One region of the Pseudomonas sp. S30_BP2TU TE3576 genome, then DNA from elsewhere that is predicted to be linked to it. Evidence: predicted binding sites of a transcription regulator. Region 1 holds the regulator's gene; each other region holds the start of a gene.
The links. Region 1 encodes FliA, which starts transcription of late flagellar genes. Its sites were predicted from a motif close to CTAAAGTTTNNNNNNNNNNNGCCGNTAA; they were not measured.
Positions count from the first base shown of each region.

Region 2: a site for FliA is predicted at 1,338-1,365, ahead of ABIA48_RS20270 (flagellar protein MotY). Genes of this name have one in related genera too.
Region 3: a site for FliA is predicted at 1,388-1,415, ahead of flgM (flagellar biosynthesis anti-sigma factor FlgM). Genes of this name have one in related genera too.
Region 4: a site for FliA is predicted at 2,140-2,167, ahead of ABIA48_RS05315 (methyl-accepting chemotaxis protein). Genes of this name have one in related genera too.

Region 1 covers NZ_JBNDLK010000001.1:1,484,088-1,487,881, forward strand. Annotated here, with positions in the region: gene ABIA48_RS06755 (protein phosphatase CheZ) at 1-372, opposite strand, end outside; gene ABIA48_RS06760 (chemotaxis response regulator CheY) at 394-765, opposite strand; gene fliA (RNA polymerase sigma factor FliA) at 934-1,674, opposite strand; gene fleN (flagellar synthesis regulator FleN) at 1,671-2,501, opposite strand; gene flhF (flagellar biosynthesis protein FlhF) at 2,618-3,794, opposite strand, start outside.
Region 2 covers NZ_JBNDLK010000001.1:4,434,490-4,438,283, forward strand. Annotated here, with positions in the region: gene rnt (ribonuclease T) at 1-228, opposite strand, end outside; gene pyrC (dihydroorotase) at 225-1,271, opposite strand; gene ABIA48_RS20270 (flagellar protein MotY) at 1,431-2,336, shown strand; gene ABIA48_RS20275 (argininosuccinate synthase) at 2,466-3,683, shown strand.
Region 3 covers NZ_JBNDLK010000001.1:4,742,898-4,746,691, reverse strand. Annotated here, with positions in the region: gene ABIA48_RS21635 (chemotaxis protein CheV) at 1-442, opposite strand, end outside; gene flgA (flagellar basal body P-ring formation chaperone FlgA) at 526-1,284, shown strand; gene flgM (flagellar biosynthesis anti-sigma factor FlgM) at 1,452-1,778, shown strand; gene ABIA48_RS21620 (flagella synthesis protein FlgN) at 1,827-2,294, shown strand; gene ABIA48_RS21615 (flagellar brake protein) at 2,388-3,134, shown strand; gene ABIA48_RS21610 (MFS transporter) at 3,199-3,794, opposite strand, start outside.
Region 4 covers NZ_JBNDLK010000001.1:1,172,716-1,176,509, reverse strand. Annotated here, with positions in the region: gene ABIA48_RS05320 (alpha/beta family hydrolase) at 1-336, shown strand, start outside; gene ABIA48_RS05315 (methyl-accepting chemotaxis protein) at 539-2,107, opposite strand; gene ABIA48_RS05310 (CPBP family intramembrane glutamic endopeptidase) at 2,213-3,004, opposite strand; gene acnA (aconitate hydratase AcnA) at 3,253-3,794, opposite strand, start outside.

The sequences.
Region 1 (3,794 bases):
CAAGGCCTGGGCTTCATCCGCGAGGCCATTGACCAGCGGCGTGGCACTTTCCACCAGATCCATGGTGCGGTTGGCCGCAGCCTCGGTCAGCTTGACCACATACCCCAGACGCTCGGTAGCATCGGTGATCTGCGACACCTCTTCGGCTTGCGGCATGTGCGGGTCAATCTGGAAATTGACGATCGCGCTATGCAGCTCGCGAGTGAGCTTGCCCACTTCCTGATACAGGCCGCGGTCACGGGTCTGGTTGAGCTCATGGATCAATTGCACGGCGTCGCCGAACTTGCCTTTTTCAAGGCTCGCGACCAATTCGACGGCGTGTTTTTTCAGGGTCGACTCAAAGTCGCCCAATGAAGTTTCGTTATTGCCCATAGCTCCCCCGTGGCGCACTCATCAACCGATGCGTTCGAAAATCTTCTCGATTTTTTCTTTCAACGCCTGGGCCGTGAAGGGTTTGACCACATAGCCGTTAACGCCGGCCTGGGCCGCTTCGATGATCTGCTCACGCTTGGCTTCAGCGGTCACCATCAGCACCGGCAGGTGCTTGAGCTTTTCATCGGCACGCACGTGGCGCAGCAGATCGATACCGGTCATGCCAGGCATGTTCCAGTCCGTTACCAGAAAGTCGATGCTTCCGCTGTTGAGCACCGGAATGGCGGTAGTGCCATCGTCGGCCTCGACGGTGTTGGTGAACCCAAGGTCACGCAGCAGGTTCTTGATGATCCGCCGCATCGTTGAGAAGTCATCAACGATGAGGATTTTCATGTTCTTGTCCAATTCGACCTCCAAGCAGTCTTAAACGCGCCCAGCACCTGGACGCGCCATTTCAATCAATCCGGCAAAGCACTCAATGACTGTCTGGAGCACAACAGATCGGGACCGGCGCAGCTCAACACCACACCAGCCTCTTTCGCAGTGTCCCCCACACTGCCTTCAGCGCGCTCGCCACTCCCCCAAACGCCCCCGCAAACGGGCCGCGCACTGGCTGTGTAACTGGCTGACCCGAGATTCGCTGACCCCCAGGACCTCACCGATTTCCTTGAGGTTCAACTCTTCGTCGTAGTACAGCGCCAACACCAGTCGCTCGCGCTCCGGCAAATTGGCAATCGCATCCGCCAGCGCAGCCTGGAAGCGTTCATCTTCCAGGTCGCGTGACGGCTCGAGATGAGCACTCGCGCCATCCTCGTGCAGCCCTTCGTGTTCGCCGTCCTGCAACAGATCGTCAAAACTGAATAACCGGCTGCCCAGGGTGTCGTTCAAAATCCCGTAGTAATCGTCGAGACTCAATTGGAGTTCGGCCGCAACTTCGTGATCTTTAGCGTCACGGCCGGTTTTCGCTTCAATCGAGCGAATGGCGTCGCTGACCATGCGCGTATTGCGGTGAACCGAACGTGGTGCCCAGTCCCCCTTGCGCACTTCATCGAGCATGGCGCCGCGGATTCGAATGCCCGCGTACGTCTCGAAACTGGCGCCTTTGCTGGCGTCATATTTAGTCGACACTTCAAGCAGGCCGATCATCCCGGCCTGGATCAGGTCTTCGACCTGGACACTGGCCGGCAAGCGCGCCAGCAAGTGGTAGGCAATGCGTTTAACCAGCGGCGCGTAACGCTCGATCAGCTCGTACTGCGCATCACGCGCCGATATTTTGTAGAGGTTGTAACCGCTGGCCGTCATATCACAGGTCCTGCTGTCTGTTGCACGAGGCGCTCGACGAAAAACTCCAGGTGCCCGCGCGGGTTGGCAGGCAGCGGCCAGGTATCGACTTTCTGTGCGATGGCCTTGAACGCCAGCGAGCACTTGGAACGCGGGAATGCCTCGTAGACAGCACGCTGCTTCTGCACGGCCTTGCGCACGCTTTCGTCGTAGGGCACCGCGCCGACGTATTGCAGGGCGACGTCGAGGAAGCGATCCGTGACTTTGGTCAACTTGGCGAACAGGTTGCGCCCTTCCTGCGGGCTCTGGGCCATGTTGGCCAGGACGCGGAAACGGTTCATGCCGTAGTCGCGATTGAGCAACTTGATCAAGGCGTAGGCATCGGTAATCGAGGTCGGTTCGTCGCACACCACCAGCAGCACTTCCTGGGCTGCGCGAACGAAACTGACTACCGAGTCACCAATGCCCGCAGCGGTGTCGATCACCAATACGTCGAGGTTATCGCCAATATCGCTGAAGGCCTGGATCAGGCCTGCGTGTTGCGCCGGGCTCAGATGCACCATGCTCTGAGTGCCGGATGCGGCCGGAACGATACGGATGCCGCCTGGCCCCTGCAGCAGTACATCGCGCAGTTCGCAGCGGCCCTCGATCACGTCGGCCAGGGTACGTTTGGGTGTCAGGCCCAGCAGAACGTCGACGTTCGCCAACCCCAGGTCGGCGTCCAGCAACATGACGCGCCGGCCAAGCTCAGCCAAAGCCAGGGACAAGTTCACTGACACGTTAGTTTTCCCGACGCCACCTTTGCCGCCGGTCACCGCGATCACCTGTACGGGATGCATGCTGCCCATGTTATTTCTTTACCTTGTCTTGCATAGACGGAGGCCACATTACTGGCTGCGCGTTCACAAACGGAACAATGCATGGCAGACCATCGATGTAGGTACAAAAACTGTTCATTATTACCTCAGCCAACCTGCTTGGTCGGGCTGTGGTAGATGTCAGCGAACATGTCAGCCATGGCTTCTTCGCTGGGTTCTTCCTGCATTTGCACACTCACGGCGCGACTGACCAACTGGTGACGACGCGGCAGATGCAAATCATCCGGAATCCGCGGGCCATCGGTCAGGTAGGCCACCGGCAGCTCATGACTGATGGCCAGGCTCAACACCTCGCCCAGGCTCGCCGTTTCATCCAGTTTAGTCAGAATGCAGCCAGCGAGCCCACAACGCTTGTAACTGTGGTACGCGGCCGTTAGAACCTGTTTCTGGCTGGTGGTTGCGAGGACCAGATAATTTTTCGAGCGGATGCCACGACCGGCCAGGCTTTCGAGCTGCATGCGCAGTGCCGGATCGCTGGCCTGCAGGCCAGCGGTATCGATCAGCACCACACGCTTGCGCAGCAACGGCTCCAGCGCCTGCACCAGGGACTGGCCCGGATCGACGTGGGTCACCGACACATTGAGAATGCGCCCCAGGGTCTTGAGCTGTTCCTGGGCACCGATGCGAAAGCTGTCCATGCTCACCAGCGCAATGTTCTGCGCGCCGTACTTGAGCACGTAACGGGCAGCCAGCTTGGCCAGGGTGGTGGTCTTGCCCATGCCGGCCGGGCCGACCATGGCGATCACACCGCCCTCTTCCAGCGGCTCGACTTCCGGCGTAACGATCATTCGCGCCAGGTGCGCCAGCAACATGCGCCAGGCCTGACGAGGCTCTTCGATTTCGGTAATCAGCGCCAGCAGATCGCGCGACAGCGGGCCAGACAGGCCAATGCGTTGCAGGCGGCGCCAGAGATTGGCCTGGTCCGGACGACTGCCTTGCAGCTGATTCCAGGCCAGGGAGCCCAGCTGAACTTCCATGAGTTCGCGCAGGCTGTTGAGTTCGAAACGCATCGAGTCGAACGCTCGCGGGTCCACGCCTGTGGAGGCTGGCGCCACCGGTGCAGGGCGACGAGGTTCGGCGTACGTCGGCTCGATCAACGGTTCGGCGGCGGTCAGCGGCAGGCCGGCGAACAACTGACGGTTGGTGCTCTTGTCGCTCTCGCCATCGCTACGCAGGCTCAATTCGGCCTGGGCGGTGACGATCCGCGACTGAGTCTTGCGCAGCTCGTCTTCGAGCTCCATGTTCGGAACCCGAGGCGCCAGC
Region 2 (3,794 bases), 3.0 Mb from region 1:
CTCGACACGGAAGAAGTAGGTGTGATCCGGGTAGACAAAACCTTTTTCATCCATGGCGATGGTGGTCGCGGCGATTTCCAGCAGGGCATCGGTGGCCGAGTTGAAGCCACCGGTTTCTACGTCGACGACAACCGGCAGGTAACCACGGAACCTGGCAGCCATTGGATGACGAGGGCCGCCTCCGCCGCCATTGCCTTCCAGTTCGTCGTCGAAATGGTCTTCACTCACGCGTGTTCCTCCAGCAGGCGCCAGCGCAGTTTTTCACCGGCGCGCAGCGGGATAACGGTCAGCTCGCCAAATGGCAGGCTGGCAGGGGCGGTCCATTCTTCGCGGACCAGGGTGATGCGATCGGTGTTGGCCGGCAGACCATAGAACCGCGGGCCGTTGAGGCTGGCGAAGGCTTCGAGCTTGTCCAGCGCATTGCGCTGTTCGAAGGCTTCGGCATACATCTCGATGGCCGCATAAGCGGTGTAGCAACCGGCGCAACCGCAGGCCGCTTCCTTGGCGTGCTGGGCGTGGGGCGCCGAGTCGGTGCCGAGGAAGAATTTTTCGCTGCCGCTGGTGGCGGCGTCGAGCAGGGCTTCCTGGTGCGTATTGCGTTTGAGGATCGGCAGGCAATAGAAGTGCGGCCGAATCCCGCCCACCAGCATGTGGTTGCGGTTGTACAGCAGGTGGTGAGCAGTGATGGTCGCGCCTACGTTGGCCGGAGCCGAGTTGACGAACTGCACGGCGTCCGCCGTGGTGATGTGTTCGAAAACCACTTTGAGGGACGGGAAGCGCTCGACCACACGGCGCAGGTGTTCATCGATGAAGATTTTTTCGCGGTCGAACACGTCGACATCGCCACGGGTGACTTCACCGTGAACCAACAACGGCATCCCGACTTCGGCCATGGCCTCGAGTGCAGGGAAGATCTTGTCGATGCTGGTGACGCCAGAATCCGAGTTGGTGGTCGCGCCAGCCGGGTACAGTTTGGCGGCGTGAATGAATCCGCTGGCCTTGGCCTCGCGAATTTCTTCAGGCTGGGTGCGGTCGGTCAGGTACAGAACCATCAGCGGCTGGAACGGGCTGCCGGCCGGGCGGGCAGCGAGAATCCGCTGGCGATAGCCGTCGGCTTCGGCCGCATTGCGCACCGGTGGAACCAGGTTGGGCATGATGATGGCGCGGCCAAAGGTGCGCGCGACATCCGCGACGGTATTGGTCAACACGGCACCATCGCGAAGATGAATATGCCAGTCGTCGGGACGCAGCAGGGTCAGGCGGTCGGACATGAGGGGATTCCAGGCGGGTCAAACTCAAGGGAATGCTACCGGAAAAGACTCTTGCAGGCACTCGCTATCAAGTTTTGCAGGAAGCTTCCGATATCCAACAGGTATGCCGTAAACATGTGTGTGTCGGTCTTTTTGTTGTAGAAGCCAGTGGAGCCTCCCGTGCGCCAGCGTTATTTAGCCTTGCTCAGTGTGTTTGCCAGCCTTCCGGCAATGGCGCTCACTTTCCAGACCCGTCTGGAGAACATTGAGTGGACGGTCGAAGGTGACAAGTTCGAATGCCGTCTGACGCAGCCGATTACCGACTTCGGTTCGGGCGAGTTCGTGCGTCGTGCCGGCGAGCAGGCGACTTTTCGTCTGAAAAGCTACAACCCGATGATCGGCGGCGGTTCGGCGACCTTGCTGGCGGCTGCGGCACCGTGGCAACCGGGGCGTGACGATATCAATCTGGGCACGGTGAGAGTCGGCAGCGGCAACGTGTTGTTCAACAGTTCACAGGTTCAGGCCGGACGCCTGATCAACGGTCTGATGGACGGTCGCAGCCCGGTGGTTCGCCATTCCTCGGGGGATGGCCGGGTCTCGGAAGTGCGCTTGTTGCCGGTCAGGTTCAACAAGGCCTTTGCCGATTACCAGGGTTGCGTGGCCAAATTGTTGCCGCAGAACTTCGAGCAGGTGAAGCAATCCGAAATCGGCTTCCCCGGCGGCGGAATCGAACTCGACAGTGCGGCGAAGGCCAGGCTGCAGGTGATGCTGGAGTACATGAAGGCGGATCCGACGGTCAATCACATCGAGCTCGACGGTCACTCCGACAACAGCGGCAACCGCCTGACCAACCGCGACCTGTCGCGGCGCCGGGCGCTGGCAGTGATGGAGTTCTTCAAGGCCAACGGCATCCAGGAATCGCAAATCACCGTGCGTTTCCATGGCGAGCGTTATCCGTTGGCGCCTAATACCAACAACGTCAACCGCGCGAAGAACCGTCGTGTAGCGGTACGCCTGGAGCGGGGAGCGCCGGCGGAACAAGTCGCCCCGCAAGCGACAAAAGCAGCCGTATCGGCAACTTCCTGACTCTTCGGTCATCGTCGCGCTCTCGACAGAATCTGTCGCTTCGTCGTCATAAGCTGTCGCGCCACTGTAAATTGTTCTGCATGAGCGGTAGACTTCACGGCTTTCCGTAGAACCCCGTGGAGTGATGGCATGGCGGACGTAAACAAGGTCGTTCTGGCGTATTCCGGCGGCCTGGACACTTCGGTGATCCTCAAGTGGCTGCAGGATACTTATAACTGTGAAGTGGTGACCTTCACCGCTGACCTGGGTCAGGGCGAAGAGGTCGAACCTGCACGCGCCAAGGCTCAGGCCATGGGCGTCAAAGAGATCTACATCGACGACTTGCGCGAAGAGTTCGTGCGCGATTTCGTTTTCCCGATGTTCCGCGCCAACACCGTTTACGAAGGCGAGTACCTGCTGGGTACTTCCATCGCTCGTCCGTTGATCGCCAAGCGCCTGATCGAAATCGCCAACGAAACCGGCGCTGACGCCATTTCCCATGGCGCCACCGGTAAAGGCAACGACCAGGTTCGCTTCGAACTCGGTGCGTACGCATTGAAGCCAGGTGTGAAAGTGATTGCTCCGTGGCGTGAATGGGACCTGCTGTCCCGTGAAAAGCTGATGGATTACGCCGATAAGCACGCGATCCCGATCGAGCGTCACGGCAAGAAGAAATCCCCGTACTCCATGGATGCCAACCTGCTGCACATCTCCTATGAAGGCGGCGTGCTGGAAGACACCTGGACCGAGCACGAAGAAGACATGTGGCGCTGGACCGTTTCCCCGGAAAACGCTCCAGACAAGCCGCAGTACCTGGAGCTGACCTACCGCAACGGCGACATCGTCGCGCTGGACGGCGTCGAAATGACTCCGGCCACCGTACTGGCGACCCTGAACCGTATCGGTGGCGAACACGGTATCGGCCGTCTCGACATCGTCGAGAACCGCTACGTGGGCATGAAGTCCCGTGGCTGCTACGAAACCCCAGGCGGCACCATCATGCTGCGTGCCCACCGTGCGATCGAATCGATCACCCTGGACCGCGAAGTGGCTCACCTCAAAGACGAGCTGATGCCCAAGTACGCCAGCCTGATCTACACCGGCTACTGGTGGAGCCCTGAGCGTCTGATGCTGCAACAGATGATCGATGCGTCCCAGGTCAACGTGAACGGCGTTGTGCGCCTGAAGCTGTACAAGGGCAATGTGATCGTCACTGGCCGCAAGTCCGACGACTCGCTGTTCGACGCCAACATCGCTACCTTCGAAGAAGATGGTGGCGCGTACAACCAGGCGGATGCAGCGGGCTTCATCAAGCTCAACGCCCTGCGCATGCGCATTGCGGCGAACAAAGGCCGGAAGCTGTTCTGAGACCTTTGACATCGTGATGGGTGCCTGACCTCGTCCTCGACGAGGTCAGGCACCTGAAAACGGAGTGTGACGCCAGTTACTGCGTTGTCGCGTGATTTCGATTGCGCTGAT
Region 3 (3,794 bases), 3.3 Mb from region 1:
CGATGATTTCGACCAACTGATTGTCGACCCGCGTCACCGCCGTCAGGTAGTGATCGCGTCCGGTGCCCTTGGGTGGCGGATGGATCTCCTCCCAGTTCATGTTGACGATGCGCTCCACCGAGCGAACCAGAAAACCCTGGGTCTTGGTGTTGTACTCCGTGATGATCACGAACGGATTGTTCTTGTCCTTCAACGCACCGGAGCCGGTCGCCATTGCCAGATCAAGGATCGGAATGGTCGCCCCCCGGATGTTCGCCACACCGCACACAACAGGACTGGACTTGGGCATCAGCGTCAGCTGGGGGCATTGCAGCACCTCCCGAACCTTGAAAACGTTGATCCCGTACAGCTGCTGGCCGTCGAGACGGAACAACAACAGCTCAAGGCGATTCTGCCCCACCAGTTGCGTGCGCTGGTTTACCGAATCCATTACACCAGCCATGCCCAGACTCCTACACCAACGCCAAGTGTTGTTGCGACGCGCCTTCATCACTAATCGGCACGGCGCTTGCTTTTTTAATCGTTATGAACACAGAACCGACATTTTTTCGACGCCTGACCACACCCTACCGCAAATTGCTCGGCGTGCTGGCGGCCGTTTGCCTGTTCAACGCTGGCAGCCCTGCCCTTGCTGACGCGGTTACCTTGCCTGACATGCTTATCGGCGTCACTCAGGGCTTTCTTGAATTCACCGTAGAAGACTATCTGGCGACCAGTCAAACCGAAGGTCGCTACGAGATCCAGGTCAACCCGCTCGATCCGCGCATGCACATGCCCATGTGCGACAAGGAATTGACAGCAACGCTTGAGAGTCCAAAGCCGCTGGGACGGGTCACGGTCAAGGTCCGCTGCGAGGGCGCATCCCCCTGGACGGTCTTCGTACCCGCTCAAGTTCGCCTGTTTCGCGATGTCGTGACCACCGCCCGGCCACTGCGCCGCGCAGCCATTGTCGAGCCTGGGGATGTGGTCCTGCGTGAGCGCGATATCAGCCTGATCGGCCAGGGCTACCTGACCACCCTCGATCAGGCGATCGGCCAGCGACTGACCCGACCAATGGTCACCGACCAGGTGATTACCCTGGTGCATATCGAACAGGCCGAGGTCATCCGCAAGGGTGATCAGGTGGTGATTACCGCCCGCAGCGGTACGCTCAGCGTGCGCATGCCGGGCGAAGCCCTGTCAAACGGCAGCCTGAGCGAACAGATCCGGGTGAAAAACCTCAATTCCCAGCGAGTCATCAAGGCGCAGGTCACGGCGCCGGGGCAGGTGGAAGTGTCCATGTAAGGTTCTCTGTTCATCAGAATGTGGCGCTTGCGCTGGCTGTTCCCTAGACTGTGCTCCATGCAGGGCAAGCGCTGGCGCGCGCACGGCTCATCGATAAATGAGCCTAAAGTTTTCCAGGGAATGGCCGAAACCATGGCAAGCGTCCAAATTCCCAGAGGTTTTTTATCATGGTCATCGATTTCAGCCGTTTAAACAGCTCCTCGTCCCTTTCGGGCAGTACACGTACCAGCGCCAGCAAGGAAAGCGCCGAAGCCGGCAAATCCGCGCCGCTGGAGTCCGCGGCCGAACAGGCCGGTACCGTCAAAAGCGGGGAATCGGTACATCTCAGCAATGAGGCTCAACAGTTGCAGAAGGTCACTGACAAGCTGCGCGATCAGCCTGCCGTCGACAACGCCCGCGTGGCCGAGTTGAAAGCAGCGATTGCCGATGGCAGCTATAAGGTCGACAGCAACCGTGTAGCCAGCAAACTGCTCAATTTCGAAGCCCAGCGCTAGGCCACCGCCGGCGCCAGGCTTTTGGACGCTTAAAACCCAAGGCCAGCCATGCACGACACTCATTTACTGCAACTGATCACCGACGACTTTGCTCCGGCACAACACTTGCTGGAGTTGCTGCAGACCGAATCCCTGGCGCTGCATGGTCGCGACATGCCATTGCTCGAGGACATCCTGGCGCAGAAACAGGCATTGGTCGTTTTGCTCGAACAGCATGGCCGCAAGCGCAGTGAAATTCTCGCCAGCCTCAACCTGCCGACCAATCGCGACGGCCTGGAGCAACTGGCCAGCCAGTCGAGCATTGGCGACCAGTTGCTGGCGCAAAGTGACGTACTGACCGATCTCATCGCCCAGTGCCAGGCCATCAACGCCAACAACGGCCAGTCGATCCTCACCCAGCAAGCGGCTACAGCCACCCAGCTGAAAATCCTTACTGGCGGTGAAACCCCGGCGCTTTACGATGCCAGCGGAACCTTCTCCAAGCTTGCTAAGCCACGCCCGCTCAGTCAGGCTTAAACCGTTCGAAGAGCCCGCTCTATCCAAGACGTAAAAGATGCTGGCAAAATGCTGGCTAGTCGTAGTCAAATTTTGTCTGGAGATTGATTAACCGTGTCCAATGCCTTATCCGTGGATGATGCTCCGCAGCCACCCAAGGTGCTCTCCACGCCCTTGGAAATCTCCGGCAACCTGCGCCAGCTGCTCGAAAGCCATGACCCGCTGATCATCACGTTCCACGAGCGCAGCCAGCGCTTCCAGAGCTATCTGGTGGACCTGGACCGTGAAAGCAACATGATGGCCCTGGACGAAATGATCCCCCGCGATGGCGAGCGTTACCTGCTGGCGGGCGAACCGTTCAAGGTCGAAGGTTTCCACGAAGGCGTGCGCATCGCCTGGGAAAGCAACGGCCAATTGACCATCGACGAATCCGGCAGCAGCCGCTGCTATCGCGGCAGCCTGCCCGACGAAGTGGTGTACCACCAGCGTCGTAATGCGTTCCGCGCCGCGCTGAAGCTGGCCCAACTGGTCAACGTCAACCTGGACGGCGAAAAGCTCAAGACTTTGATCAGCGGCAAGCTGCTGGATATTTCCGCTACCGGCTGCAAGCTGCGCTTCGACGGCGACATCACTGGCAGCCTGCAACTGGGTCAGGTTTACGACCGTTTCAGCGCCGAACTGCCCTTTGGCAAGATGACCGCTCCGGTCGAGTTGCGTTATCTGCACTTCGAAGAAAAGATCTCCACCACCTTCGCCGGCGTTCGCTTCCACAACATGAGCGGGTTGGTACAGCGTCAGGTCGAACGCTTCGTCTACCAATTGCAACGCGAAGCGCGTCGCTTCGACAAAGACGACATCTGATAGCGCGTCAATAAAAAAACGGGCAGTCCCTTGCGGTGACTGCCCGTTTTTTTGTGCCCTGGATTTAAGGCCTGGCCTCGCTGTAGTTGGGATCCCGCCCTGTATCAGGATCTTCCGGCGGCTGACCGGATTCAGTTTCGGTGACTGTTTCAGGCTCTGATTCAGGCTCTGGCCCGGCACTTACCGGACCGGTCATCTGATCCTGCACCACCTGCTCATCAACACGCGGATCGAGGCAGGCCACCAGCGGCGAACTCGTCATGTTGTCCGGCATGGCCACGTGATGCAGCGGCGCATCTTCCACCTGGTGCAGGTTGGTCACCGCTTTCGGACGAATTCGCCACACCAGCACCAACGCGAAGAAACTGAAAAACGCATAGAGCATCTGGCTGCCGAACAGCTTCATCAGCACCCCGGCCACCAGCGGCCCAATACTCGCACCCACACCATAGGTCACCAGCAACATCGCCGTCAGAGACACCCGGCGATCACCTTCGACGTGGTCATTGGAGAATGCCACCGCCAACGGATACAGGCAGAACTGCACCAGCGAACAGAGGAAACCGGCGATGAACAACACCTCCAGCGGTACCTGCGGCATGATCGCCAGCGGCAGTGCGGCCAGTGCCAGGCTGAATGCGAAACTGCGGATCAACACCG
Region 4 (3,794 bases), 310 kb from region 1:
AAGTCCATGGGCGGGCGGATGGCCAGTTTGCTGGCCGATGAGTTGGGTGTGGATGCGCTGGTGTGCCTGGGCTATCCGTTTTATGCGGTGGGCAAACCGGAGAAGCCACGGGTCGAGCATCTGGCCGGGCTGAAGACTCGGACTTTGATTGTGCAGGGCGAGCGCGATGCGTTGGGCAATCGCGAGGCGGTCGCGGGTTATGCGCTGTCGCCAAGTATCGAGGTGTGCTGGCTGGTGGCGGGGGATCATGATTTGAAGCCGTTGAAGGCTTCGGGGTTTAGTCATGAGCAGCATTTGGTGGCTGCGGCGCAGAAAGTGGTCGCATTTCTTCATTGAAAGATGTGGTATTGCAACTGGCCTCTTCGCGAGCAAGCCCGCTCCCACAGTGATCTTTGGTGTGGCTTGATTGTGTGATCAACACAAAACCCTGTGGGAGCGAGCTTGCTCGCGATGAGGCCTGTCCAGGCGGTACACATTTCATATTGGCAATAAAAAACCCGGAAGCTTTCACTGTCCGGGTTTTTTGTCATTCCAGCCTCTAACAGCGGTTAAACCGCTCCACCAACGAATACTGGGTATTCGCAGTCTTGGTCAGCTCTTCACTCAGCAGCGCCGAATTCTGTGCCTGTTCCGAGGTCTGGTCCGCCAGGGACGAAATATTGCTGATGTTGCGGCTGATTTCTTCGGCCACGGCACTTTGCTCTTCGGTCGCAGCAGCGATCTGGGTGGTCATGTCGGTGATGTTGGCCACCGCCTCGCTGATCCCCACCAGTGCCTGGTCCGCTTCCAGTACCCGCGCTACGCCTTCTTCAGCCTGGCGATGTCCGGCTTCCATGGTTTGCACGGCAGTACCGGCGGTTTGCTGGAGCTTGGCGATCAGCGCATGAATCTGCCCGGTGGACTCGCTGGTGCGTTGCGCCAGCTGACGGACTTCATCGGCCACCACTGCAAAACCACGACCCATCTCACCGGCACGGGCCGCTTCGATGGCGGCGTTCAGCGCCAGCAGGTTGGTCTGGTCGGCGATGCCTTTGATCACGTCGACCACACCACCGATTTCGTTGCTGTCCTTGGCCAGTTGGGTCACGGTCACGCCGGTTTCACCGACCACCACCGACAGGCGCTGGATGGCTTCGCGGGTTTCCCCGGCGATGTCGCGACCACGACCGGTCAGGCGATTGGCTTCCTGGGTGGCATCGGCAGTGCGTTGTACGTGACTGGCGACTTCCTGGGTGGTAGCGGCCATCTGATTGACCGCGGTGGCCACTTGCTCGGTTTCGACGCGCTGACGTTCCAGGCCGGTGGAGCTGTTGTGCGCCAGGGCATCGGATTGCCTGGCCTGATCGCTCAGGTGTTCGGCCGTGTCCTGCAGACGGGTCAGGCAAGTTTTCAGACGCGCTTCCTGGCTGAGGATCGACATCTCCAGACGCGCCTGGGCACCACGGCTGTCGGTGTACATCTGTGCAATCAACGGGTCAGACGTCGTCTGTTCAGCCAGTTTCAACAAACGCTTGAGACCGCGCTGTTGCCAGCTCAGACCCAGCAAGCCCAGAGGCACCGAAAGACCGGCCGCCAGGGCAAAACCCCATTGCGAGTTCAGCGATGCACCGATCATGAAGCTCAACTGACTGACCAGAATGAACGGCAGCCAATCCTGCAGGACCGGTAGCCATTTATCCGAGGAAGGAACGGCCGGCTTGCCCTGGTTGATGCGTTGGTAGAGCGCTTCGGCGCGGCGGATCTGTTCGGCGGTGGGCTTGACCCGCACCGACTCGTAACCGATTACCTGATTGCCTTCGAAGATCGGTGTCACATAGGCGTTCACCCAGTAGTGATCACCGTTCTTGCAGCGGTTCTTGACAATGCCCATCCATGGCAAGCCTTGTTTCAGTGTGCCCCACATGTGCGCGAACACCGCGACCGGGACGTCGGGGTGACGGACCAGGTTGTGCGGTGCACGGATCAGCTCCTCTGGGGAAAACCCGCTGATTTCGACGAAGGCGTCGTTGCAGTAGGTGATCATGCCCTTGGCATCGGTGGTGGAAATCAACCGTTGCTGAGCCGGGAAGGTCCGCTCGCGTTGTGTAATTGGCTGGTTGTTACGCATGGCTTTTTTAATCCGCAAGGCTTTCAAGTGCTGTATCGGCAAGGTCGGCGGATTGTTGAGACTATTTTTTGATAATTAGCAATGCGTCGCGAAATGACCCTTGCGTCAGCCGACGAGCATCGGATAGGTGAACAGGCCGAAGTGCAGCAGGTTCAAGCCAAAGTGGCTGGCAATGGCGGCGCCCAGACCGCCGAACCGATAGGCCAGGCCATAGCCGACCCCGGCCAGGGTCGCCAGCAAAACCCATTGCCATCCCGCGCCGGTGTGGGCCAGGCCGAACATCAATGACGCCAGCAGCAGGGCGAGGTTTTCACCGTAGGGCCGGTTTTTCAGGCACCGGCTCAGGCCGCCCTGGATATAGCCACGAAACAGCGCCTCTTCGACCAGCGTCACCAGCAGCAGATTGTTGAGCAACCACAGCCAGGCTTGATCTGGCCACTTCGGCGCCCAGGCGATTATGCCGAGCAGCAGCGCGCCACCCAACGCCAGCACGGCGCTCAAGGTCAGTGCCAGTGCGGTGGCATACAGGGATAGCCGAAGCGAACGGCGGCCGACAATCCACGGACAAACCAGTAACAGCCAGAAGCCGATCAGCGGTTTGTCCAGATTCAGGTGCATGGCAAACGGCACGGCATTATCGGTAAAACGCTGGGGGTCGATGCCTCGACCGTTGTAGAAACCGGGTAGCCAATGCGTCGCCAGTGTCAGTGCCAGGACGATGAACAGGCCGTGGCCGAGGAGACGGGCAAAAGGGATCACGCGTTGGCGGACTGCGGCGCCAGCGACCAGTAACAAGAACAGCGGGATTGCAGAAAGCCAACCGAGATGGCCGTAGGTCAGCGCCAGACCGTAGCCTAGGGAAAGCAGGACCAGAAACGTCCATGGCAGGGCAATCATTTGAAGTCCTTGTGTCAGTATTTGCGGTGCGCCGCCAACCTCTGTGGGAGCGGGCTTGCTCGCGATAGCGGAGTGTCATTCAACATCATCGTTAATGTTGAGCCGCCATCGCGAGCAAGCTCGCTCCCACAGTGGTCATGAGTCGGATGCAACATTGTGGGCAAGGCCACATTCGGCGGCGCGAGATTATAGGGGGGGTGCCACAAACAAAAACACCGCCCGAAGGCGGTGTCTTTGTCAGCGGTCGGTCATGACGCAATCAACTGCCGCAACACGTAGTGCAGAATCCCCCCGGACTTGAAGTACTCCACTTCATTGAGCGTATCGATGCGGCACAGTACTTCGACTTTCTCGCTGGTGCCGTTTTCACGGTTGATGACCAGCGTCAGGTTCATCCGTGGCGTCAGCTCGACGCCGGTCAAACCGAGGATGTCCAGGGTTTCACTGCCGTTGAGTTTCAGGCTCTTGCGGTTCTGATCCAGCTTGAACTGCAACGGCAACACGCCCATGCCCACCAGGTTGGAGCGGTGAATCCGTTCGAAGCTTTCGGCGACGACTGCTTTCACCCCCAGCAAATTGGTGCCTTTGGCTGCCCAGTCGCGGCTCGATCCGGTGCCATATTCCTGGCCGGCGATCACCACCAGCGGCGTGCCCGAAGCCTGATAGCGCATGGCGGCGTCGTAGATCGGCATTTTTTCCCCGGTGGGAATGTAGCGGGTGTTACCGCCTTCTTCGCCGCCGAGCATTTCGTTGCGTATGCGGATGTTGGCGAAGGTGCCGCGCATCATCA